3 regions of the Pseudalkalibacillus sp. R45 genome follow, and region 3 is predicted to be linked to each of the others. Evidence: riboswitches for the same ligand, from Rfam matches in the RefSeq annotation. Region 3 holds a riboswitch; each other region holds the start of a gene.
What was found. Region 3 has a riboswitch for lysine ahead of ACTWQL_RS05840 (aspartate kinase). Riboswitches for the same ligand answer to the same signal wherever they lie in the genome.
Positions count from the first base shown of each region.

Region 1: another riboswitch for lysine. It lies ahead of lysA (diaminopimelate decarboxylase); the one in region 3 lies ahead of ACTWQL_RS05840 (aspartate kinase).
Region 2: another riboswitch for lysine. It lies ahead of ACTWQL_RS01740 (Na+/H+ antiporter NhaC family protein); the one in region 3 lies ahead of ACTWQL_RS05840 (aspartate kinase).

Region 1 is NZ_JBQQCL010000016.1:20,411-22,689, forward strand. Features, by position in the region: gene ACTWQL_RS19815 (spore germination protein) at 1-602, shown strand, start outside; lysine riboswitch at 673-844, shown strand; gene lysA (diaminopimelate decarboxylase) at 955-2,279, shown strand, end outside.
Region 2 is NZ_JBQQCL010000001.1:332,287-334,565, forward strand. Features, by position in the region: gene ACTWQL_RS01740 (Na+/H+ antiporter NhaC family protein) at 1-1,320, opposite strand, end outside; lysine riboswitch at 1,428-1,613, opposite strand; gene yunB (sporulation protein YunB) at 1,703-2,279, opposite strand, start outside.
Region 3 is NZ_JBQQCL010000002.1:19,493-21,771, reverse strand. Features, by position in the region: gene ACTWQL_RS05840 (aspartate kinase) at 86-1,318, opposite strand; lysine riboswitch at 1,471-1,663, opposite strand; gene ACTWQL_RS05835 (DUF459 domain-containing protein) at 1,983-2,279, opposite strand, start outside.

The DNA of each region.
Region 1 (2,279 bases), on a different contig from region 3:
GGATACGTTTTGGAGGCATGCTGGCTTCGCTTTTCTTATTGCCGGTTTGGTTATTGTTCGTCCTAAATGAAAATCTACTTCCAGCAAACCTTGATTTCATAGGACCCACCAAAGACTCGAATGTCCCGATCTACCTTCAAATCATTTTTGCAGAACTGGGTATTGATGTCTTAAGGATGGCCGCAATTCATACCCCATCCGCACTTTCGACGGCAATGGGATTGATTGCTGCTGTATTGATCGGGCAAATTGCAATCGATGTCGGACTATTCGTCTCGGAAGTTATCCTGTATGTCGCACTGGCTGCGATCGGTTCGTTCTCAACACCGAGTTATGAATTAAGTGTCGCCAATAAGATTGTGAGGCTGATTTTGATCACACTCGTCTTCCTTTTTGATGTCCCTGGATTCATGATCGGTTGTACTTTGGTATTGCTGTATATGAGCAGTATCAAAAATTTGAACACACCATATTTATGGCCTTTCATTCCTTTCAATCCGCAAGCTCTGATGCAGGTTTTGATCAGAGTGTCTGTCCCATTATCGAAGGTCCGGCCAAGTATTGTGCGTCCACAGCAGAATAAAAAACAATCAGATGCTTGAAATCAGGTGTTGATTCAAACGATCAGTTATGCTAAAGTAGTTTTTAATTTAATAATTGCCTCATTCAACGTAATGGGGTAGAGGCGCAGAGAGAATGAGTAGTTGTTCATAGCCAGGGGGGCGATGACGGACAATAAAAGGTCGATTTGCCGAAGCAAGCTTAATCCCAATTAAGGTTGCTGGGCCGTTGCTGAACAAGTAACGGACTGTCACTACTAAAGTAGTGGAGAGCTATTCCGACTGATGAGGGTACGGGTGAAAACCAGTTTTTATGTACCACTGCATAGGCTGGTTTTTAGTATTTTTATCAGTTAATACGCTCTCTCCAAATAGAGAGAGGAGAATACGATCAATGGCATTTTTAGGAACTGGGAAAATGAATGGACTCGGACATTTGGAAATCGGCGGGGTAGATACGATTGATTTGGCGAAAGAATTCGGAACACCCCTTTATGTATATGATGTTGCGAAAATCAGAGAACAAGCACGGGCTTTTCAATCTGTTTTTAAAAAAAGGAAAGTTGATGCCAAGGTTGCTTATGCAAGTAAAGCCTTCTCGAGTGTTGCAATTGTCCAGGTGATGGATGAGGAAGGTCTATACCTTGATGTCGTATCAGCCGGGGAACTCTACACTGCACTTCAAGCAGGCTTTCCGACTGAAAAGATTCATTTTCACGGGAACAACAAGACTCTTGAAGAACTTCAGATGGCTGTAAAAGAGGGAGTAGGCTGTATTGTTGTCGATAACTTTTATGAATTGGATTTGTTGAAACAGGTAGGGGAAGAGATGAACAAGGTGATTCCTGTCCTTTTGAGGATAACACCTGGAATTGAAGCACACACGCATGATTATATTCTGACTGGGCAGGAAGACTCTAAGTTCGGTTTTGATATTGTAAGTAAACAAGCAGATCAAGCATTGCTTGAATGCCTTGATTCAGATCATTTCGAAGTCCTCGGTGTACATTGTCATATCGGATCACAGATTTTCGAAGCGGATGGTTTCGTGATGGCTGTTCAAAAAGTGTTCGATCAGCTTTCAGAATGGAAAAGATCGAATAATTTTGTAGCGGAAGTCGTCAATCTAGGTGGAGGATTCGGGATCGCCCATACATCAGATGAAACCTCGATTTCGATTGAAAATGTACTTAACATTTTAGTGGATGAAGTTAAGAAACAAGTTCAGGAACATGATCTCCATATGCCGGAAATTTGGATCGAGCCTGGACGTTCGTTGGTTGGTGAGGCAGGCACGACTTTATATACAATCGGCTCGGAAAAAAGAATTCCTGGTATCCGAAATTATGTCGCTGTTGATGGAGGAATGACGGATAACCTCCGACCAGCACTTTATCAAGCAAAATACGAAGCGGTCGTTGCAAACCGCCTGGAGCAAAAGAACATGCAGACAGTCTCGATTGCAGGTAAATGCTGTGAGTCGGGAGACATGTTGATCCATAACATCGAACTTCCGAAAACCTCTCAGGGAGATATTTTAGCGATGTTCTGTACAGGAGCATATGGTTATGCAATGGCGAACAACTACAATCGATTACCAAGACCTGCAGTCGTATTCGTGGAAAATGAAGAAGCGCAGCTGGTCGTTGAAAGAGAGTCTTATCAGGATCTGATCCAACACGACAGACCACTTAAAAAAACACTCGTATCAAGCACATA
Region 2 (2,279 bases), on a different contig from region 3:
GAAAACGGATCCTGCAAGAACTGCCGCCAGTACAGGAAGGATATAACTAATGTCAGTCGCTGCTGCAATTTCTCCAGCTATCGGAAGCATGACACCAAACGTCCCCCACGAAGTACCTGTAGCAAAAGCCATGATTCCAGAGATCAAGAACAACAATACAGGCAGGAACGCAATATTAATGTTGTCATCTACAATCCCAGCTAAATATTTTCCTGTTCCGATTTCATCGATGATGGCAATGATTACCCAAGCAAAAATCAGAATGTAGATAGCTGGAAGCATGGATTGGATTCCCTTCCAAATACCTGTTCCGAAATGCTTTCCAGGCAATTTTTTCATCAAGAAAAGAACAATCGTGACAGCTAATCCGAACAATCCGCCGTAAACAAGTGATTTCGCAACATCGGTATTTTCAAACATGGAAAGTAAGGTGACATTTCCTTCAGTTGCTTGGGCACCGGTATAAAGCATTGCAGCGACTGTCCCAACAATCAACGCAACGATCGGCCAGATCAGATCCCCTACTTTTCCTTTATCGCTCTCAGGCAACCCAATCTGTTGACCAGGCACCGCTTTGTTATCCGGGTTTAATACTTGTCCTTCATTGATCGCCCTTTCTTCATGTGCCTTCATTGAGAACAAGTTGATATTCCATAACGCTGTTGCAAACACAAGCAACAGTGCTGAAAGTGCATAAATATTCATCGGAATCATTTTCACAAAGGCTTCCAGCGCGCCTATTCCAGCTACTTCATGAGTGGCAAGAATACCACCAATCAAACCGATGATATACGCGCCCCAGCTTGAAACAGGTGAAATGACACAGACAGGCGCAGCGGTCGAATCGATATAATACGCAAGCTTTGCTCTAGAAATACGATGGCGGTCCGTCAATGGACGACTTACATTCCCAACTGCTAGAGAATTGAAGTAATCGTCAATGAAAATGATGATACCCAGAACGATCGTCAAGATTTGAGCGCCAACACGGGTCTTCACCTTTTTAATCGCCCATTCACCAAAGGCACGGCTTCCCCCAGCAATCGCAATTAATGATGTCATGATGCCAAGAATTAATAAGAATAAAAGGATGAATACATTCCACGTGTTCACTTCCCATGCGCCTGCATCATTCTGCGTGATGAAAAGATCACGTACGATTTCGAAGATTTGGGTGAAACTCGCCAATATATCAAAGTTGTTGAGCATGAATGCTCCGACGAGGATGCCTGTCCCAAGTGACAACAACACCTTTCTCGTCAAGGCCACCATAAGTAATGCAAGTAACGGTGGAATCAAAGAATAAATTGTATTTTCCATTGAATAATGTTCTCCTCCTATTAATTAATCGATGGATGAAATAAAAAAAGGCAACGATAGATAGAAAATAACCTATCGTTACCTTGTAAGTAACAGTTATCCCCCATCGATCACGTAGTTCTCCACTATCCAATCTTCCCGGATAGTGACAGTGCTACACCTATTAGATGCAACCCCAACAGTAAACCTTTCGACAAAAGTGTACTGCTTCGGCAAATAACCCTTTCCAGTGATGGTCATCGATGTCTTTCTCGCATCATTGTACTGATGTTCTTTGCTCCACTACCTCATCTGATGATAAGGTCTATGATATTTTTTGCGCCATTAAATATTTTAAATGATTAGCTATAAAAATACAAGGGTTGTGAGGAGTCGTATAAAATCAATTGGTGTTCTCTTCTTTTTTCTTTTCTGCTTCATTACTGTTTTCTTGGTTATTATCATCATTGTTCTTGTTTTCGATATCGATCTGCGGATTGATTGGTATGACTGGCTGAGCACCTGAGCTGCCATCCCCTTTATGGTAGTAATACGGCACATCCTGAGGTATTAATTGAGAAACTAACATGACATTCGTTTTAATCACTCTTTCTTTTGTTTCAAACGGAACAACAATTTGGGTCCTTACGATGACTTCGATCCATCCCCGTAAATGAATCGTATTGATGCCTGCATTCTCTGTTGATTCATTCCAGCTTGATTCCACACTTCCGATGACTCGGAAACGCACCGGTATACTTGGTCCGAGGTTGGCAAGTAGAGCATTATCCGTCGCTCGACCTAGGGGGATTTCAGTGAAAATGCCGTTAGAAAATTCATCTTCTCTGTTGACTTCAATACCAGCAAAGTTTGCAAAATCCGGCTTTTTCCCTTGTTCAATCTGTTCGAGTAAAGATTGAACATTAGCTGTTGCAAGAGATTGAACCTCATTAACGACCTTTGGATCCGTACCTACCAAT
Region 3 (2,279 bases):
GAATGTCAACAATCTTTTTTAATGTTTTGATTATTTTTGCGATTGGTCTTTCCAAATCCACGTATAGCAATAGATCAAGCAGTTATTAAACTTCGACTGTTTTTCTTTCTTCGAGTTCAAATGCTTCATGCAAGCATTCCACTGCAGAAATCATTGTGGTGCTAGACACGATTGTAGAGACCTTGATCTCGGATGTGCTGACCATCTTGATTTTGATCCCATTAGAAGATAATACGTTAAACATTTTTGCAGCAACACCTGGATTGGAAATCATTCCTGAACCTACGATCGAAACTTTCGCAAGGTCACCTTCATACGTAATATGGTCATAATTCAACTCTGGTTGATATTCACTCAATACTTCCAACGCCTGATTGAGCACCTCTGAATCCAATGAAAAAGAGATATCCGTCGCTTCTTTACCATTGGTGTTCTGGATGATGATATCTACATTGATTTTTTGGTCTGAAAGGATCGTGAATAACTTTGCTAATGTATTGATATCATCCTGTAAACCATGAACGGTCACTTTTGTTACATTACTCTCAAACGCGATTCCTCGCACTGTAAGATTGCCTTCCATTGAAACTTCCTCCTCTATCATGGTGCCGGTTTCTTTTTCGATACTTGACCGGACCTCTAACTTAACGTTGTAATTTTTAGCGAATTCGACAGACCGAGGATGTAATACTCCCGCGCCAAGGTTCGCCATTTCAAGCATTTCATCATAGGAGATCGATTCGAGCTTCCTAGCTCCTCCAACAACTCTTGGATCGGTTGTGTATACCCCTGTGACATCCGTATAGATCTCGCACTTTTCCGCTTTTAAAGAAGCGGCTAATGCGACAGCTGTCGTATCAGATCCACCTCGGCCGAGCGTCGCGATTTCCTCTTCATCAGTCAAACCTTGGAATCCAGCAACTATGACAATGTTTCCTTCGGCCAGGTGTCCATTGATTCGCTTGTTGTTGATGTCTAGAATCCTTGCATTCCCATGTGCAGCTTCCGTTTTGATACCAGCTTGCCAGCCAGTAAGTGAGACAGATTGATATCCTTTTTGTTGTAAAGCCATTGCCAACAACGACATCGAAACTTGCTCTCCTGTCGATACGAGCATATCAAGCTCCCTTTTTGAGGGATTATCAGAAATGTCATTTGCCATTTGAATCAGATGATCAGTACTTTTTCCCATTGCTGAAACAACAACGACTACGTCCTTGCCCTGATTGTAAGTATCAATGACACGATTAGCCACATTTTGAATTCGTTCAATCGATCCTACAGATGTACCACCATATTTTTGTACGATTAATGCCATGATTCCATTCCTTTCATGTTGAGAAATAAAAAGATCGACTCAATAGAAGTGTGACGGACGTTCATCCGCAACCATTGTTTAAATGGTTGAAATAAAACAAATCGCCAGACTTGAGAGTCGATCCTCAAACGTCTGCCACACTTATTCCCTTTACGTGAGATAGTCCTCCATACGCCAGCAGGGAGCATGGTCGTATGACAGCCCTGTACTTATTCAATACAGGTCCAGCCGGATGTTTGTTGAGACGACAATCCAGCTTCGGCGAATTCCCCTTTCCTTTTGCACTCATTAGAGCCCAACCTCTTCATGCAAAATACTAATGGTCTTCGCGCCTCTACCATCACTTCAAACTTGCATGAAGTGTGGCCTTTAAATTTAATTGTTTGTTATTCTACCAGAAACACGACAATGAAACAAGCTTTTTTTCAAAATGGGAAATTCGTTGGAGAAATGTGCTTTATCTAGGTCAAATTCTGCATCAATTAACACTAAAAACAGTTGTCGTTATTAGACTTTAGTCATCTGAACGTGATAAACAGGCATTATCTACAAAATTGAAGGGTCAACTTACAAAAATAATAAATTATGTACAAAAATAAAAAATTATCTACAAATATGAAAAAATATCTACAAAAACAAGAGGCTGCCCTTTTGGACAACCTTCTTAGAAATCATATTCTTCTACGATTTTCTTCGTGATCAATTTATACCCTTTTTTATTGGGATGCAGGGAATCACTGAAATACTCAGTGGATTTTTCCTGAAATAGCTCGTTCGTGGAAATGAATTTCACACGAGGATAGTTGTTGACGATCTTCTGGCTTGTAACATTCCATTCTTCAATCACTTGCTCTATTTTTGCAGATGAAGGATATGGGTTATAAAGGCCAAGAAATAAAATAGGTGCGTCCGGATTTTCATCCCGAATAATCGTCATGATGTCTATTACATTTTTTTCATA